4 regions of the Ensifer sp. 22460 genome follow, and region 1 is predicted to be linked to each of the others. Evidence: riboswitches for the same ligand, from Rfam matches in the RefSeq annotation. Region 1 holds a riboswitch; each other region holds the start of a gene.

Region 1 (4,698 bases):
CGCGACGTCGGCGATGTCGTCGCAGCTGACGAAAGGCTCGGTGACTGTATCCACGGGCAGGAAGACCGAACCGCTTAGAACTCCCTCTGCCAGGAAGCCTTCGTTGAAGTTTTCGAAGAACCAGCTCCCCCGAATGATCGTCCAGTCGGCGCCGGAGGCCTGCAGCGCGCGCTCGGCCGCTTCCGCCTCGTCCTCGCCGCGCCCCGACAGAAGCACCAGCCGCCTGATGCCCGCGCCGACGGCAAGGTTTGAGAACTTGCGGATGGTCTCGACAGAGCCCGGCACCGCCAGATCGGGCTGGTAGCAGACATAGATGCGATCGACATTTTCGAGCACAGGCGCCCAGGTCGCCTCGTCCGTCCAGTCGAAGGACGGTGATGCCGAACGGGCGCCGATGCGCACCGCAACACCCCGCTCTTGAAGGCGCTCAGCCACCCGCCGCCCCGTCTTGCCGGTACCGCCCAAAACCAGTGCGACTTTCTGAGACATCGTTTCCTCCTAAGGTTCATCAACAAACATGAGCATCTCTCACATTTGCAAATGTGATAAATCCTCGTATTTTAAGAGTCAAGCCAAAATGTGAGCATCACTCATGATTACAGAAACAAGCCCATCCGTGGTCCCCGCCGAAGACGAGACTGCGCTGCGCCGGACACCCAGCCAGAAACGCAGCCGCGAGCGAGTCGAACAGATCCTTAGCTGCGCGACGGCGCTCATTCAGGAAAAGGGCAGCGACGCCATGCGCATGAGCGAAGTCGCTGAAAAGGCCGGAATTTCAATCGGCTCGCTCTACCAGTACTTCCCCGACAAGGCGGCGATCGTGCGCACGCTGGCCGAGCGATACAATGCCGTGTGCAACGAGTGCATCGCCGCCGAACTTGCCAAGGTCACATCGCTCGCGGAACTACGCGACGCTTTCTGTGTGCTGTTCGACATCTACTACGACATGTTCCTGGCCGAGCCTGTGATGCGCGACATCTGGTCGGCAATGCAGGCCGACAAGGCGCTGCGCGAGATCGATCTTCTGCAAAGCCGCGCCGGCGGAAAACTTCTTGCCGATGTCTGGGCTAGGCTTGTGCCCGAAGCGCCGCGCGAAACCATTGATAGCGCCGCTTTCCTGATCATGCATCTCGGCGATTGCACCATGCGGCTTGCCGTGTCGGTCGATCGCACCGAGGGCGACCGCATCGTCGAGGCCTACAAGCAGATGATCCTCCGCGATTTTGTCGCTAATGAAGCGGCGGGCGGCGCAGGCTCAATTGACAACTCCATGACACGCTCCTAATCATCTGGGATCGATTGGTTCCCGGGACGCGAACGTGTTTCGGGAGTAAACGGGAACGTGACGGATGGACCCATGCTGGGCATTCACATCACGGCCGACCCCGCGACTGTAGAGCGACGTCGATCTGCCATTCCGGAGCGATCCGGAAGAAGCCACTGGAAGAGACCACGAGAGGGTGGTCGATCTGGGAAGGCGAGGCAGATCCAGGGCTTCCCGCCCAGCGCCGTGAGCCAGGAAACCTGCCACTCGATACGGGCATAGGGCCCACACCGGGAATTTCCCGATGCCATCACGGAGGTTGTCATGGCTACGTCTACTGTTTCGAGCATTCCGCTCTCCCTCAGCGATCGTCTGACCGCTGGCGTCATCGCGCTCTTCATCGGCGCATTCCTCGTCTTCGGCGCCGGCCTTGCCAACTCGGCAGTGCTGCACGACACCGCGCACGACACCCGCCACTCCTACGGCTTCCCCTGCCACTAAGACGATGTTCCGGAACGTAACTCACGTTCCGCATCGAAGTGTCTGCGGACATGAACGCATCCGGCCTGTGCCGGATGTCGGTGTTTGTGCATGCCGGTTCGTCCGGCGTGCAACGGCCATCCGCATGGCAGAACGGGAAGGCTTGCAAACCACGCCGCAGCGCGTGGCTTTTGCCGTTATCGAGGGAATTCAAGATGATTGTCAGAACGCTTCTGGCCGCGATCGTGGCTGGACTGATTGCCGGTGTCTTCATGACCGGCGCCCAGGAACTTAGGGTAACCCCGCTGATCCTGCATGCGGAGGAATTCGAAGGCGAGGCTCCGGCCACAACCGAACAGCCCGCTGCACAGCCTGGAACGACGCAACCCGCCGCCGAGGGCCATGATCAGCATTCGTCGCTGAAGGCGGTCTCGCCGCTTTCCGCCATGCTCGACGCGCTTTCGCCGATCACGCCTGCCTATGCGCATGAGGGCGAACACGAGGAAGGCGGCATCATGTTCGGCATGAGCCGGTTCTCCGGCACGCTCATTGCCAACCTCGTCACCGGCTCCGGCTTCGGTCTGCTCTTGGCCGGCGTCAGCCTGGTGATCGGCTACCCGATCACGCTTAGGAACGGCGCGCTCTGGGGCGCCTGCGGCTGGCTTGCCGTGCACATGCTGCCGGCAATCGGCCTGCCGCCGGAACTGCCGGGTTTCCCGGCCGCCGAACTCGGCGACCGCCAAACCTGGTGGCTGGCGACCGTCGCCCTCTCCGCAGTTGGTCTCTATCTCGTCGTCCTGCGCGAAGAAATCGTGTCCAAGGTCGTCGGCCTCGCGTTGATCGCCGCGCCGCACGTCTACGGCGCGCCGCAGCCGGTCGATATTACGAGCAACGTTCCGGCCGTGCTCGGCGCCGAGTTTGCGGTTGCCGCACTCGCCACCACGCTCGCCTTCTGGATCGTGCTTGGCGTCGTCTCCGGCTTCATCAACGAGCGTTTCGCCAGGGCGAACTGACCCGGCCGATCACGCGCCCCCGTGGGCACCTGAACAAACGACGGCGGGGTTCAAGCCCCGCCGTTTTGCATGAGATGCGCGGCCAGCCGCGCGCGGCGATCGTCCGGCTCCAGCAGGACGCAGGTATCGCAGAAGCTGCCACCCTCCGTTTGGAAGTAGAGGCAACAGCCGCAACGGATCCGATACTGGCGCGACAGTTGCGCGCCGCTTGCCGGATCGACCGCGGAGATCTCCTCGTAGCAGAGCTCTTCCGAGAACAACCGCGAGCCCCGCCGCTTGACGATCGCAAGCGCCTCGGCCATGCCGCGCGCCTCGTCACCGATCGCGCGACCGATCTCCAGGAACGCTCCGGCAAGGGAATCCGCTGCCAGCCGCCACTGCGCCCCGGAAGAAAGCCCGGTGCGCTTTTTCAGGACCGCGATGACCGGCGCCAGATGGGCCGTGAAGCCGCGCTCGAAAGCGCTGATGCCTTCGGCATCCTGCGGCCCTTCCGCCACACCGAGGCGGAAATGATAACGCTTGCCGGCAACTTCCCGATCATGGTGAAGGCGGGTCCACTCTTCGAAGCGAAGCCCGGCGATCTGCGCCTGAAGACCCGCGCCAAGATAGAGCGCGCCGAGAACCACACTCAGCTGGCGGCTGTAGAAGGCGATCAGATGTGCCGCCCGAATCCGGTCCGTCATGCCGATTGCGAAAAAGTCCTGATAGGCAAGGCTCTGCTCGATCCCGGTCCCACCAGCGGCCCAGAAGGCGGCCGGTGCGCTGAAGGCACTGTCCGCCGGCCCGAGCGAGACACCGGCGTCGGGGAACTGCGCGTGCAACCGCTCGACCACTGCCAGCGCCTGCGGCGGATATCCCTCGACCGTCCGCGCCATCCGCTGGTGATTTCTCGAATTCATGCCGTCTCCGTCGCCAGCCAGCCGCCCTCATATCCCGCGCGCTCAAGACCGCGCCGGATCGCCGGCAGGCTGCGTGTCAGCTCCCAGACGAAGCCGCTCCGCCAATTCTCGATCATCATCACGACGAGCCCCTGGTCAAGGCCGACGACACGCTCGTCGATCCAACCCGCAGGCCCCTCGCCAGCAAGGCTCGGATTGAACCCGCCCGGAAAGCGCCCTTCCTTCAGAAGCCCGGGATAGCCGGCCGCGACATGGCCGAGGGCCGATAGGGACGCATCCGGATCGAAAGGCAGACAGGCCGCCGCTGCCCAGGGCACGAGCGTGCCGTCATCCGGACCGAAGGGTGCGCCGCGGTTGACGTAGCCCAAGAGCCGCTGCCAGCGTCCGTCCTTGAGGCGCAGCCGGCCGCGTGGCGCATGGCAGGCACTGAGCCCCCAGAGATGTTGGCCATAGCCGGCGAAACGGCCCGAGTTTCGCCGCGCATGGTCGCGCTGCAACGCAATGGCGCGCTGGGTATTCTCGAAATAATCCGTCCCCCTCTCGCGCATCGGCCGATCGCCGAGACCGCGAAGGTCAAGCCAGGCCTGCGGGAACAGGTGGATGAACAGCGGCGCCGCATGGAGGTGAGGCCCGCCATCAACCGCGATCCAGTCGTAGCCCTCCGTAAAGGCGGTGTAGTGCTCCGGCTCGATCGCATGATCGGGCGCCCCGAGCGCCAGCACATAGAGCAACAGCGCCTCGCTGTATCCCCGCCAGCGATGCTTCAGGAACCGGCCGGGCGGGCGCCAGCCCATCGTCAGTGTGTCACTCCGGTTCAACGCCCAGCGCCAGTCGACCCGCGCATAGAGCCTTTCGGCCAGCGTGCGGATCTCGCATTCCCCCGTGTCCTCGCCGGAGAAAAAGGCGGAAGCGGTCAGGCATCCGGCGATCAGCAGCGCCGTGTCGACGGTCGAGAGTTCGCTGCGCCAGGTGCGCTCGCCGGTCCGCATATCGAGAAAGTGATAGTAGAAGCCGCGATAGCCGCTCGCCCGCTGGTCGCGCG
Region 2 (4,698 bases), on a different contig from region 1:
ATGGCGCGGATGCGGTTTGCTGGCTTGGTGTGCATGTTCATTTCGTTGTCCTCTCGGGCGTGGACGCCCCTCATCCGCCTGCCGGCACCTTCTCCCCGCTTGCGGGGAGAAGGTGTATGCCGCGCCATCTCGCATAATCTGGGCCGTCAGTGTGGCAGGTACCCTCTCCCCGCAGGCGGGGAGAGGGTTAGGGTGAGGGGCACTTAATGGGAACGCGGCGCTACAACGCGCAGGAAACGCAGCCTTGGACCTGCGTGCCCTCAAGCGCCATCTGGCGAAGGCGGATGTAGTAGATGGTCTTGATGCCCTTCTTCCAGGCGTGGATTTGCGCGCGGTTGATGTCGCGCGTCGTCGCCGTGTCGCGGAAGAACAGGGTCAGCGACAGGCCCTGATCGACATGCTGGGTCGCAGCCGCATAGGTGTCGATGATCTTCTCCGGCCCGATCTCGTAGGCGTCCTGGTAATATTCGAGGTTGTCGTTGGTCATGAAGGCGGCCGGATAGTAGACGCGGCCAATCTTGCCTTCCTTGCGGATCTCGATCTTCGAGACGATCGGGTGGATAGAGGAGGTCGAGTGGTTGATGTAGGAGATCGAGCCCGTCGGCGGCACCGCCTGGAGGTTCTGGTTGTAGAGGCCCCCTTGCGTGACCGCCTGTTTCAGTTCCAGCCAATCGTCCTGCGTCGGGATGCGGATGCCGGCCGCTTCGAACAGGCCCTTCACCTTCTCCGTCGCCGGCAGCCATTCGGCTTCGGTGTATTTGTCGAAATATTCGCCTGACGCGTATTTCGAGTTCTCGAAGCCCTTGAAGGTCACGCCCTTCTCGACCGCCAGCCGGTTGGATGCGCGGATGGCGTGATAGGTCACCGTGTAGAAATAGATGTTGGTGAAATCGATGCCTTCCTCGGAGCCGTAGAAGACGCGCTCGCGGGCGAGGTAGCCGTGCAGGTTCATCTGGCCAAGGCCGATCGCGTGGCTGTCGTCATTGCCCTTCTCGATCGAAGGCACGGAAGAGATGTGGCTCATTTCGGAGACGGCGGTGAGCGCGCGGATCGAGGTCTCGATCGTCTGGCCGAAATCCGGACTGTCCATCGCCGCGGCAATGTTCAGCGAGCCGAGATTACAAGAGATATCCTTGCCCATCTTTGCGTAGGAGAGGTCGTCGTTGAATTCGCTCGCCTCGCTCACCTGCAGGATTTCCGAGCAGAGGTTGCTCATGGTGATGCGCCCGGCGATCGGGTTCGCCCGGTTCACCGTGTCCTCGAACATGATGTAGGGGTATCCGCTCTCGAACTGGATTTCGGCAATGATCTGGAAGAAATCGCGCGCCTTGATCTTCCGCTTGCGGATACGAGCTTCCTCGACCATCTCGCGGTACTTCTCCGTCACCGAAATTTCGGTCAGCGGCACGCCGTAGACGCGCTCCACGTCATAGGGCGAGAACAGATACATGTCCTCGTTGTTGCGGGCGAGCTCGAAGGTGATGTCCGGGATGACGACGCCGAGCGACAGCGTCTTGATACGGATCTTCTCGTCGGCATTTTCCCGCTTGGTATCGAGGAAGCGCATGATATCCGGGTGGTGGGCGTGGAGATAGACAGCACCTGCTCCCTGGCGGGCGCCAAGCTGGTTGGCATAGGAGAAGCTGTCTTCCAAGAGCTTCATCACCGGGATGATGCCGGAGGACTGGTTTTCGATCTGCTTGATCGGTGCGCCCATCTCTCTGATGTTGGTGAGCGACAGCGCCACGCCGCCGCCGCGCTTGGAGAGCTGCAACGCGGAATTAATCGCGCGGCCGATGCTTTCCATATTGTCCTCGACCCTAAGCAAGAAGCAGGAGACGAGCTCGCCGCGTTGCTTTTTGCCGGCATTGAGGAAGGTCGGCGTCGCCGGCTGGAAACGGCCGGAAATGATCTCGTCGACGAGATCGCGGGCAAGCTGTTCGTTGCCGCGCGCCAGCGTCATCGCCACCATACAGACGCGGTCTTCGTAGCGCTCCAGGTAGCGCTTTCCGTCAAAGGTCTTCAGCGTATAGGACGTGTAGTATTTGAACGCGCCGAGGAAAGTCGGGAAGCGGAACTTCTTCCCATAAGCGTGGTCGTAGAGATCGCGCACGAAGTTGAAGGAATACTGATCCAGCACCTGCTGTTCATAGTAGCCCTCGGTCACCAGATAATCGAGCTTCTCCCTGAGGTTATGGAAGAAGACGGTGTTCTGGTTGACGTGCTGGAGGAAGTACTGCTTCGCCGCCAGCCGGTCCTTGTCGAGCTGGATCCGTCCCTCTTCATCATAGAGGTTCAGCATCGCGTTCAGCGCATGATAGTCGAGCGCCGGTTCCGTCGCCTTCAGGGGGCGTTCGAGTGTTGAGACGTCCAAAATCGTTCCATCCCGTTTCTGACATTGGCGACGTCCTCCTCGGTTCCGAGCAGCTCGAACCGGTAGAGGTAGGGCACCCGGCACTTGGCCGCGATGACGTCGCCGGCGATCCCGTAGGTCGCGCCGAAATTGCTGTTGCCCGCAGCAATGACGCCGCGGATGTGAGAGCGGTTGCCCGCATCGTTGAGGAAGCGGATGACCTGTTTCGGCACGGCACCCCGGCCGTCGTCGCCGCAATAGGTGGGCACGACCAACACGAAGGGCTCGGAAACCGTAAGCGAAGCCTTACTTTCCTTGAGCGGAATACGCGCTGCGCGAAGGCCGAGCTTTTCGACGAAGCGATGGGTGTTTTCCGAGCGGCTGGAAAAATAGACGATCAGGCCCACCGCCTGTCTCCTCTAGGAAAGCGCGCTGATCTTGTCGGGGCGAAAACCCGCCCAGTGTTCGGGGCCGGCGACGACGACGGGAAGCTGCATGTAACCGAGGCCCTTGACCGTTTCGAGCGCGTCCTGGTCGATGGAGATATCAATGACCTCGTAGTTGACACCCTGGCGATCGAGCGCCCGGTAGGTCGCGGTGCATTGGACGCAGGCGGGCTTGCTATAGACGGTAACGTTCATTTCTTCCTCGTTTGGTCGGCTGGATGAGAGCATGAGAAGGTGCACGGACACGCAACCGCGATCCGGCGAAATGCAGGGCTGTCATGGCTGTGGCTCGCTCGGATCTCGACGCCCGGGCATGCCTCTTCGTCAGTTGCGCGGGAAACCGCGCCTCTTGATTGGCGAGCGATAGAATTTCAATGACGCGGACATGACTTCACCCCGAAGCTTTGGAAAGGCTGCCGGGGAGATGTCGAGACGATCAGGCAGGCTCATCCTGCCGCACGCAACTCAACCCCTCCGGACACCCCGCCCGTGGACGTTTGTTGCTCGAGGCAGGTCTCCTGGCTCACGGGTCTCAGCTTCCATCCCGACCTTCCCGAGGCCTCATGCCTCAGTGGTCCAATTCCGGACAGTCGCTCGCCGTCTACAGTTGCGGGGGCAGCTACGGCATAGCCTGGCGAAAACTCGCCGACGCACCGTATTCCCGTCTTAGCTCTCAATCCCTGCGAATCGAAAGAACCTCGAACACTAGATATAGTAGTTCATCGCAAATCTGCGTCAATAGGTTCGAGGTGCCTGAAGCCGGGGAGAGAAGGTGATTTCTTTCGCCGTGTGGATAACAAGGAGTAAACGACGGGATGCGGCGAAACCTGTGGGTGGAGAGCTTCTCGGCTTCGAGCCCGGCGCTCGCTCCGTTGCCGATCACTTGCGAAGAGGCTCCGGCACGTCGCTTTTAGAAACGCCACGCCGGATCTCTCCCGAATTCGGTCCACGTGCTGGCAGGTGGCAGATCACGACAACTGCGCTGTCTCTTGCCTCTGCGCTCCGTCAATCGCAGAGCGACATGCTTACGTCTTTGTTTTCTCCGGGCTGGGCTCGAGGCGAAGCCCTTGCCATTTGCGGCGCGTCGCCGCAATCCCGCTCCGACGAGGGCGGTGACTTGCGCGGATTGCCGTCCGTCGGCCAATGCCACGGATCGGCAATATCGCCGATGTGCGCCCGGACGGTCTCGTGATCCCGCGTCAATCCGATATCCTTCAGCTGGAATTCGCTGAACGTATCGATGTCGATGGTCGGGTTGAGCGCGTTCCCGGCCCAGTTCAGGGCATGAAGGATCGTTGATCGCACTGCGCTAAGCATTGCTATCCTCTTTGTTTTTGCTGTTGTGTTCGCGAAAAAAGTGAGGATTTTTGCTGCTTCGCGCAAAGCGATTTCTCGCATGCTGGCATAAAGAATGCTTATGTCAGGGCCATGAGCAAGATTCCTCCCATGAGTGCCGTGCGCGCCTTCGAAGCGGCCGCCAGACATCTGAGCTTCACCCGCGCCGCCGACGAGCTCGGCATGACGCAGGCGGCGGTCAGCTACCAGATCCGGCTGTTGGAGGAGCGCATCGGCACGCCGCTCTTCGTTCGTCTTCCGCGCGAGGTTCGGCTGACGGCGGCCGGGCGGCAGCTGGCGCCGAAGGTGACGGAAGCGATCGACCTTCTCGGGGCGGCCTTCTCGGAGATTGCCGACAAGACCGAACACCACCTGCACATTTCCGTGCTGCCGACCGTCGTGTCGAGCTGGCTCGGCCAGCGGCTCGCCTCGTTCCAGACGGCCCATCCGAACATCAGCATCCGGGTGCACATGTCGACCGAGCTGATCGACTTCAAGCGTGACGCCATCGATCTCGTGGTGCGCAGCGGCAACGGCGACTGGCCCGGCAACGACGTGTTCCCG
Region 3 (4,698 bases), on a different contig from region 1:
CATTGGTCGGCCCGGCCATCAGGTAACGCATCAGCGCGTCGCCATCCTCCGGGACGTCGCCCACCGCATAGCCTTCTGCCGTCATGGCACGCAGCACTTCGACGGTGCCGGCCGGTGTGTCGAGACCGACGCCATTGCCGAGGCGCCCGTCGCGGTTCGGATAATTGGCCATGACGATGGCGATCCGCCGGTCGGCGGGTTCGGTGCGACGCAACTTCGCCCAGTTGACGGCAAGGCTGGCGGCAAAACGCACCCGATCTTCGAGCGGCTCATGCCCGACAATGTTAGCCTCGACTTTCGCATCGTAGATCGACGCCGCCTTGAACGAGACGGCGCGCGCAAGGATGCGGCCATCGACCTCCGGTAGCGCCACGTTCATCGCCAGATCGCGCGCCATCAGCCCCTGCGGCGATGTCTCCCATTGCTGCCGTGATGAGCCGGAGAAGATCACCTGCAGCACCGGCGCGCCGGTTGATTCCAGCACCGTCGGCTGACGATCGGCGCCGGGCGAAGAAACGGCAAAGCCGGTGGCATTCATCACCACGTCGGGTGGGGCTTCGGAAAAGATCGATTGCAGCGTGCCGACGGAGACCGCATCCTTGAGGCTGGAGACGAAGACCGGCAGTGCCCGAACCCCTTGCACCTTCAGCGCATCGATCAGCGCTTCGACCGGCCGCGTCTCGCCGCTCTGGACGAGGGCGCGGTAGAAGCAGATGGCGATGGTGGGATTTGCGCATGCGGGGGCTCCAGCCCCCACAACACTCAACCAATCCGAAACCCCGATCACGCCCCGCCCCGGCCACCAGATGCCGGCTTTCAGCAAAGGCTTGGCCGGCTGCGGTTTCTCGGCGCCTGAAACCAGCGCCTCGGCATAGTCGAGGAACAGGCCGGCATTGTCGGCGCCGCCCTCGTTGAAATAGGCCCAGAGCCGCTGGCGGTCATCGGCCTCAACCGTAGAAAACGGTTCAAGGCCCGGGTCCGGCTTGTCGTCGCCCGGCAGCACCGCGATCTGGAAACGGTGGGTGACGGCGGCCGCATGCAAGGCTTCGAGCAGATAGCGGAAATAGCTGGCGCCACCGAGCGGCCGGACGACGATCAGCCTCGCATGACGCGCCGTGCGCTCGACATAGGTGTCGACCGACATCGGATGCATCAGGTTCATCAGGCTCGCAATGCGCAGGCTCAGGCCACCGTCACGCCGGCCGTGGGCGGCGGCGATCGAGGAGAGCTCGGTGTCGGCGGCAGACAGGAACAGGATGTCGGCCGGCGTTTGCCCAAGGTCGATCGCCTCGTTGCCGTCGGCGATCGTTCCTTTCTGGGCGAGAAGCAGATGCATGGTCTTGTCCGTTCGGGCAATTCCGAACGGAAACGCGTGAAGCGGCTTCCGTCCGGAATTGCGTTATTTCAATGCGTTAGATCATTTCATTCAATGAACGATCAGACGAGCGCAGCAATCGCAGCGCGAACCGCCGCCTCGTCCATGTCGTGCAGGCCGATGACGACGAGACGCGTGCCGCGCTTTTCGCCGGCCGCCCAGGCGCGATCGTAATACTGGTCGATGCGGGCACCGACCGCCTGGATCAGCAGGCGCATCGGCTTGCCAGGCACATCGGCAAAACCCTTGAGACGCAGCACGTCGTGCTCTGATATCACGCCCTTGAGGCGATCGATGAAGGCGGCCGGATCGGCGATGGCGCCGAGCTCGACGACAAAGCTGTCGAACTCGTCATGGTCGTGCTCCTCGCCCGCCTCATGCTCCATCTCGTGATGCGACTTGCGGTTGGCGATATCGCTTTCGGTGCCGACGCCGAGGCCAAGCAGGATGGCGGCGGCCACCTCGCCGTTCTTCGCCTCGATCATGGTCGGCTTGCGGCTGGTGCGCGAGGAAACCTCGTCGCGTACCGCCTTGAGGCCGGACGCGTCGATCAGATCGGTCTTGTTGAGCACGATCAGGTCGGCAGCGGTCAACTGATCCTCGAACAGTTCCTCGATCGGGCTTTCATGGTCGAGATTGTCGTCCTCGACGCGCAGCGCATCGACCTTGTCATGGTCATCGGCAAAGCGGCCGGCGGCAACGGCAGCGCTGTCGACCACGGTGACGACGCCATCGACGGTGACTTCACTGCGGATATCCGGCCAGTTGAAGGCGGCGATCAGCGGCTGCGGCAAAGCCAGGCCCGAGGTCTCGATGATGATATGATCCGGGCGGTTTTCGCGCTCGAGCAGCTTGGTCATGGTCGGGATGAAATCATCGGCCACGGTGCAGCAGATGCAGCCATTGGTAAGTTCGATGATGTCGTCCTCGCTGCAGGCCTCCGCACCGCAGCCCTTCAAGACGTCGCCGTCGACGCCGAGATCGCCGAACTCGTTGATGATCAGCGCGATGCGCTTGCCGTCGGCGTTCTGCAACAGATTGCGGATCATCGTCGTCTTGCCGGCGCCGAGGAAGCCGGTGATGACAGTCGCCGGGATCTTGCCGTGGCTGGTTCTCGCAGTGGTCATTATTCAACCCTTCATTTTCAGCGGCAAACCGGCCGCGACAAAGTAAACTTCAGCGGATTTCTCCGCAACGATCTGGTGAAGCCGGCCGGCATGGTCGCGAAACTCGCGCGCCATGCGGTTCTCGGGCACAATGCCGAGGCCGACCTCGTTGGAAACGAAAACGAGGCGCGCCTGCGCCTGCGGCAGGTAGGCGGCGAGCGCTGCGAACTCCGCCTCGATGTCGCGCTCCTCGAGCATGAGATTGGTGACCCACAGCGTCAGGCAGTCGATCAGCACGACGTGATCGGGATTATCGATGCGACTGAGGATGCCGACGAGATCGACCGGCTCCTCATGCGTCGTCCAGCCTTCGCCGCGGCGCATCTTGTGATGGTCGATGCGCGCGCGCATTTCGTCGTCCCAGGCGCGGCCGGTGGCGACATAATGTTTGGTGAGACCGGACGCTTCGACGAGCTTCTCGGAAAAGCTGGATTTGCCGGAACGGGCGCCGCCGAGGACCAGAACGGGTCCGGCGCTGGGATTGCTCATCGCGACCGCGCCAAGGTCAGCGGCAGATGGCAACAGCCGTTCGACGCGCCGGCGGCGCGTTCGGGAAAGTATCTGAGAGCCAAAACAACCTCCGTGATGGCGTTGGAGACGACACGTCTCCTCGGGCGGAATGCCCATGTCGGGTGGCAGGTCTCCTGGCTCACGGCGTCACGAGGCCCCACATCGCCTCGCTCAGAATGGACGAGGTTCCGATGTCAGGACCCGAGCGGCCCGCCTCACCTTCCCGGCGCTTTCCGGTGCCACAGCGAACCTTTGCGCGTCGTCTCCGACGCGCGGCGCTGTGGGCGGCTTCGTGAAAGGCGGACGATTCGTAGAAGAAGAGGCGTCCAACCCGGCTGATCACGATGCCACGCCAGTGGCTTTTCCGGCTCGATCCCGACCTGCTTCGATTGCCCCATGCAATCGGCTGACAGCCCGATTCTGAACCCGATGGCGAACCCTGACCGTTCTACAGTCGCGGGGTCGGCTGCGATAAGGATGCCCGATTTGGGTCCATCCGTCACATTCCCAATTATTCCCCCCGATCGCCACGACAAGGGGGAACCATCCAACATCCGATGATTAGGAAGCGGGCGCCGCAAAGTCAATCGACGCTTGCGACACCTCCCCGGCCGACTTGCGTCGCGCGACGATTTGTCGAGCGCGAAGCCGCACCGGACATTAGGCGAATGGCAGATCGCGAACGAACATATTTTAGCAATTACAGATGTTGCGTTAAACTGCAGCGCCGCGCGTCCTATGGACGCGCAAAGGTCGCTGAACCATCCCGCAACCGACCCGAGGGGCTTCGTTTATCCGGTAGGCACATGGAACGCAGGCTCGCCGCCGTGATGATTGCCGACGTTTGCGGCTATGGGCTGCTTACCCAGGCCGACGAGGAGGGTACCTGCGCCCGCTTTCAGGCCGACCTGCACGAACTATTCGAACAAAGCATCGAGACGCATCGCGGCCGGTTGATCAAGACCATGGGCGACGGCCTGCTGGTCGAGTTCCACAGCGTCGTCGAGGCGGTCCGATGTGCGGTCGAGGTGCAGCGCGCCAAATCTGAAAGTCGCGGCGTGGACGCGGGGCGGCTGCAATTTCGCATCGGCATCAATCTTGGCGACGTGATCGTCGAGGGCGACGACATTCACGGCGATGGCGTCATCATCGCCGAGCGCCTGCAGAGCCTGGCCGAACCGGGCGGCATCGTCATCTCCGGCACCGCCTATGACCAGGTCGAGAAGCACCTCGACGTCGGTTTCGTCTTTCTCGGCGAGCAACGCCTGAAACACGTCGAAAAACCGGTTCGGACCTACCGTCTCTGGCTGGACGAAGCCCACGCCGGCAAGCCGAAGGCCAAAGCACACCGTGGAAGACGCTGGGTCGCGCTGGCCGCGGCATCTGCCCTGGCATTCGCAGCCGCCGTCGGTGCCGCCTGGTGGCGCCCGTGGCAGCCGCCTGCCGACATCCGACCGGCTCAGGCCGTGGACTTCAGCCAGGCAGACAAGCCCTCGATCGCCGTGCTTCCGTTTGCCAATGTCAGCGATGACCCCAAGCAGGAATTTTTCGCCAATGGCATGACCGACGGCCTTATCACCGAACTGGCCCAGATCTCCGGCCTGTTCGTCATCGCGCGCAACTCGACGTTCACCTACAAGGGCAAGT
Region 4 (4,698 bases), on a different contig from region 1:
CGCAGGAGATGAAGGTGACATCGGTCTCCGGCACGCAGTCGGCCATCCAGCGCGTCATCGACATCATCGGGGTGATGCCGGATCCGGCGGAGATAAACAGGTACTTTTCGCCGGGATGACGGACGAAGCTGAAATCTCCGAGCGGTCCAAAAGCCCGGAGCTTCATGCCCGGCTTCAGGTGATCGAACATCCAGCGGGTGCCGACGCTGTCGGCCTGCGCCTTCACCGTGACGGCAATCGACAGCGGTCGCGATGGCGTCGACGACAGGGTGTAGGTGCGCATGACCGGTTCGTCGGCGACCGGCAATTCGAGGGTGACGAACTGGCCGGGCAGATAACGAAACCAGGCGGGCTTCTCCGCACGGAAGGTGAAGGTCATGACATCGGCGGTTTCGACAACCGCCGATGTGCATTCGAGCATCTGCTGCCGGTCGATCCAGACATGCAGTTCGTCGAAATGATGGAAGGAGGACGCCATCTGCATGTCAGGCGACCTTTGAGAGCGGAGCCGCATCGCCCTGCAGGCGCTGCTCCATGAACTTGCAGTACCATTCGACGAACTGCATCACGCCACCCTCGTGCTCCGGCGAATACGGACCGGGCTCATAGGCCGGCGAGCGGATGCCGAAGGCATTTTCCTCGACGATCTGGCGATCCTGGTCGTTGGTCTCGGTCCAGACATGAGTCAGATCCTCGAGCGTGTAGTCGACACCTTCGACCGCGTCCTTGTGGACCAGCCACTTCGTTGTCACCTGCGTGAGTTCCGGCCCCAGCGGCAACACGCGGAAGGTGATGGCGTGATCCGAAAGCACGTGGTTCCAGGTCGTCGGGTAGTGGAACATCAGGAGCGTGCCGATCTGCTTCTGCCTGACATCGGCCGACAGCGCCCTTTTTACGGCGGGCGCACCCGACATGGTGTAGCTTTCGGCATTATCGACCAGCGGCATGCGCGCGGCGCGGAACTGGCCGGTCGGCGACATCCGGAACTCGCTCGGCAGGCCCTCGGCCTCGCACTTCGCCCAATGGGCGGCAATCACCGGATCGTCCTTGGCGCCCTGCACCCCGGTCGCGGTCGGCGCTTCCGGATAGGTCCGGCAGAGTTCGGGGTGATTGGCGGCGCAGTGGTAGCACTCGCGGTTGTTCTCCCAAACGAGCTTCCAGTTGCCCTTTTCGATGATGGTGCTTTCGAAGGCGACCTTGGTCTCTCCCAGCCGGTGCGGCGCGAGGTAGGGGAATGCCAGCTCGCGGAAGGCGGCGAAATCCGCCGGCGTCTCCGACAGGTTGATGAAGATGTAGCCGCCGACCGTTTCGCAATGGATCTGCTTCAGGCTGTGGGCAGCCTTGTCGAAGTCCTCGCCCATCTGGCGCGCAAAGAGCAGCGAGCCGTCGAGCTCATAGGTCCATTGATGATAGGGACAGACGAGCTTCGCCGAAGAGCCCTTGTGCTGCGTGCAGACGCGGGAGCCGCGGTGGCGGCAGGAGTTGTGGAGCGCGCGGATCGTGCCCTGGCGATCGCGGGTGATGACGACCGGATAGTCGCCGACCTGGACGGTGAAATAGTTGCCGGCCCGCGGGATTTCGCAATCGTGGCCGATGAACAGCCAATCCCGATACCAGATGTTTTCCAGGTCCTGCCGGTAATAGTCGGGGTCGATGTAGAAGGCCCGATCGAGGCTGTAGCCGTCACGCCGGCCCTTCAGCTTGCGAAGCATATCGGTCTTGGTATCCATGTCCTGTCCTCATGCGCCATGTTTCGGAGAGGCAGGACAGGAACCCGCACGGGCGCGCACCCATGCGTCTTAGGCTCCGATCCGGCTGCCCGCCGCAACCCGTTACGGTTATGTCTGTCAAGGCTGGTTTCCGGGCTCAGGAGCCGTCCTTCGAAGGACCAGCCCGGCGCCTTCCCGGACGGAAAACCGTCCAGTGGCCTTTTGCCGAGGCTTTCGCTCCACCACCGTTGCGGGGGCAGCGCCGGGATTTGACCGGCTTCCCAATTCTCCGCCTTCCCCTTTGGAAGACGACACCTTGAGTAAGGATATGTAAGCGCGGAAGGCGCCTCGGCAGGCGCCGGATAGCGACATTCAATTCCAGAATGACGACACGATCGAAACCGCCTTCTGGAAACGGAATCGAGAATTTTTCACTTTATAAACATATAGATAGATCAAAAATTGGGCAGATGCCGTCTTTTGTGACTGACATGACGCAGACACAGGAAGGCTTCGCCCGTTTGCGACATTCCCATGAATGTGCAGGGGCATCTTCCGCGAACGAAAGGAAATCCTTCATTAACCATAAGCCACTAGGCTTGCCGGCGGACGAAGATGTCCGGCAGGCAGATGGCACACTGACGATCATGGCAAAGTTCAGATATTACGACGCTGCGGCCGAGAAGCCGCCGGCGGTCATGCCGAAGACGGCCGTTCACACCGAGTTTCTGCGCACCGGCAGGATCAACCGCCGGCAATGGCTGCCGAGCGAGCGACGGTATCTGAGCTACGAAGAAGTCGCGGACAGGACCGGCAAGAAGCTCGCGACCGCCGGTGACACGACGCACAAGCGGATCAACGGCTTTCATGCCTCGATCCAGTTTCCCAAGCTGATTTTTCACCGCACGCTCGTCGGCAAGCCGCATCTCGGCTATTGCCATGTGACGGCGGCGCGGACGGCGGTCACGCCTTCCAAGGACATCACCTGGTCGTTCTACTTCGCCAATTTCTTCAGCGACCTTGGTGATGAGACGCATTTCTTCGACCGTATCCAGAGCGGCTATTCCCGCATGTATTTCGCGGTCGCGATCGAGCCGAACGCCGAAGACGGACAGATGGTCATCAACCGCAACGTCCGCGACAACGGGCTCCTCTTCCGCACGGACGACCCCAAGGTTGCTCTCAAGAACGTGCTGATGCTGGGTGCCCGGGACTCCGCGCTGCGCCGCATCATCCGCAGTCTCTGAGGCAGCAACCGAACGCCCCCAAAAAAATCGTTCTGTTTTCCCGGCACGTCCGTTAAGGAAGCGTCGGAAAGGAAACGGCATGGCAGAGATCATCGACACAGGCAGGGAACCGGACCGCGCGATCGAACGCGCCTGCGCCGTTCTTGCCAAAGGCGAACCGGTCGCCATTCCCACCGAAACCGTCTATGGCCTTGCCGCCGACGCCACCAATCCCGATGCGATCAGCCGCATCTACGAGATGAAGGGCCGGCCGCGCTTCAATCCGCTGATCTCGCATGTCTCCGACATGGCGATGGCCGAGGCCCATGTGCGCTTCGACCCGATTTCCCGACGCCTGGCGGAAACCTTCTGGCCCGGACCCCTGACGCTGATCTTGCCGCAGCGGCCCGATAGCAGCGTGCATGCGCTGGCCTCGGCCGGCCTCGACACGCTTGGCATCCGCATGCCCGACGGCTTTTCGCGCCGGGTGATCGCCCGCTTCGGGCGGCCGCTCGCAGCGCCCAGCGCCAACACCTCGGGCAAGATCAGCCCGACCAGTGCGGTCCATGTCGATGCGGATCTCGGCGAAAAGCTGAAACTGATCCTCGACGCAGGCCCGGCCGAAATCGGCTTGGAGTCCACGATCATCAAGGTCGATGGCGACGAGATCCGGCTGCTCCGCCCCGGCGGCCTCGATGCCGCAGAAATCGAGCGCCTGCTCGATCGTCCGGTGATCCGACCGGAAACGGCGGGAGCAACGATCGAGGCGCCGGGCATGCTGGCCTCCCACTACGCGCCCGGCGCGGCCGTCAGGCTCGATGTTGCCGATGTGCGTGCGGGCGAGGCCTTGATCCGCTTCGGCGGCGGCCGGATCGCCGGCGAGGAACAGGCGGCCATCGTTCTCGATCTCAGCCCGACCGGAAATCTTCACGAAGCGGCAGCCAATCTCTTCGACTACATGAAGCGGGCCGACGCCAGTGGCGCTGCGACGATCGCCTTCGGGCCGATCCCTTCGGAAGGATTGGGAGAAGCGATCATCGACCGGCTGCAGCGTGCGGCGGCGCCGCGAGGGTGAGATCGCGTGCGGCTTCTCCTCCGCACCCCGCCCTCACCGGACGGCCGCGATTGCGGTTATGATCGCAGCCGATAGGAACCGAGGATCGTGTCTTCAGATCGACCGATCCGATAGCGCGCTCAAGCGCAGTGCGAAGGCAGACTCATGACGACCCTTCCCTCTCCTGAACTCATCGCCTCCTTCGTCGAGATCGTCGGCAGCGCCAATGCGCTCACCGCCGAAGCGGACAAGGCGCGCTATCTCGTCGAATCCCGCGGGCTCTTTCGCGGCACGACGCCGATGGTGCTTCGCCCCGGTTCGGTCGACGAAGTCTCTCGCATCATGAAACTCGCCAGCGCGACCCGCACCGCGATCGTACCGCAGGGCGGCAACACCGGCCACGTGGCCGGACAGATCCCGCGGGAAGGCAAAGCGGACATCGTGCTTTCGCTCGAACGGCTGAACCGGATTCGCGACGTGGATCCGGTCGGCAACGTGATCGTCGCGGACGCCGGATGCATTCTCGCCGACATCCAGAAGGCAGCGGACGATCACAATCGCCTGTTCCCGCTGTCGCTCGGATCGGAAGGCTCCGCGCGTATCGGCGGCAATCTCTCCACCAATGCCGGCGGCACGGCGGTGCTCGCCTATGGCAACATGCGCCAGCTCTGCCTCGGCCTCGAGGTCGTGTTGCCAACCGGCGAAATTT

Evidence for each region. Region 1 has a riboswitch for cobalamin ahead of ACTJKM_RS05765 (CbtB domain-containing protein). Riboswitches for the same ligand answer to the same signal wherever they lie in the genome.
Region 2: it holds a riboswitch for cobalamin, as region 1 does, so the genes downstream of both, nrdH (glutaredoxin-like protein NrdH) here and ACTJKM_RS05765 (CbtB domain-containing protein) in region 1, are expected to answer to the same signal.
Region 3: it holds a riboswitch for cobalamin, as region 1 does, so the genes downstream of both, cobU (bifunctional adenosylcobinamide kinase/adenosylcobinamide-phosphate guanylyltransferase) here and ACTJKM_RS05765 (CbtB domain-containing protein) in region 1, are expected to answer to the same signal.
Region 4: it holds a riboswitch for cobalamin, as region 1 does, so the genes downstream of both, ACTJKM_RS01230 (aromatic ring-hydroxylating oxygenase subunit alpha) here and ACTJKM_RS05765 (CbtB domain-containing protein) in region 1, are expected to answer to the same signal.

The regions. Positions count from the first base shown of each region.
Region 1 covers NZ_JBQENZ010000003.1:318,974-323,671, forward strand. Annotated here, with positions in the region: gene ACTJKM_RS05755 (NAD(P)H-binding protein) at 1-489, opposite strand, end outside; gene ACTJKM_RS05760 (TetR/AcrR family transcriptional regulator) at 593-1,285, shown strand; cobalamin riboswitch at 1,284-1,546, shown strand; gene ACTJKM_RS05765 (CbtB domain-containing protein) at 1,589-1,765, shown strand; gene ACTJKM_RS05770 (CbtA family protein) at 1,960-2,757, shown strand; gene ACTJKM_RS05775 ((2Fe-2S)-binding protein) at 2,808-3,656, opposite strand; gene ACTJKM_RS05780 (glucoamylase family protein) at 3,653-4,698, opposite strand, start outside.
Region 2 covers NZ_JBQENZ010000006.1:196,615-201,312, forward strand. Annotated here, with positions in the region: gene nrdF (class 1b ribonucleoside-diphosphate reductase subunit beta) at 1-41, opposite strand, end outside; gene nrdE (class 1b ribonucleoside-diphosphate reductase subunit alpha) at 221-2,374, opposite strand; gene nrdI (class Ib ribonucleoside-diphosphate reductase assembly flavoprotein NrdI) at 2,344-2,760, opposite strand; gene nrdH (glutaredoxin-like protein NrdH) at 2,773-2,994, opposite strand; cobalamin riboswitch at 3,291-3,515, opposite strand; gene ACTJKM_RS09845 (hypothetical protein) at 3,805-4,284, opposite strand; gene ACTJKM_RS09850 (LysR substrate-binding domain-containing protein) at 4,246-4,698, shown strand, end outside.
Region 3 covers NZ_JBQENZ010000022.1:103,378-108,075, reverse strand. Annotated here, with positions in the region: gene cobN (cobaltochelatase subunit CobN) at 1-1,336, opposite strand, end outside; gene cobW (cobalamin biosynthesis protein CobW) at 1,438-2,502, opposite strand; gene cobU (bifunctional adenosylcobinamide kinase/adenosylcobinamide-phosphate guanylyltransferase) at 2,506-3,030, opposite strand; cobalamin riboswitch at 3,393-3,614, opposite strand; gene ACTJKM_RS24735 (adenylate/guanylate cyclase domain-containing protein) at 3,858-4,698, shown strand, end outside.
Region 4 covers NZ_JBQENZ010000001.1:245,900-250,597, forward strand. Annotated here, with positions in the region: gene ACTJKM_RS01225 (hybrid-cluster NAD(P)-dependent oxidoreductase) at 1-484, opposite strand, end outside; gene ACTJKM_RS01230 (aromatic ring-hydroxylating oxygenase subunit alpha) at 486-1,730, opposite strand; cobalamin riboswitch at 1,835-2,043, opposite strand; gene ACTJKM_RS01235 (DUF6656 family protein) at 2,357-2,956, shown strand; gene ACTJKM_RS01240 (L-threonylcarbamoyladenylate synthase) at 3,036-4,010, shown strand; gene ACTJKM_RS01245 (FAD-binding oxidoreductase) at 4,155-4,698, shown strand, end outside.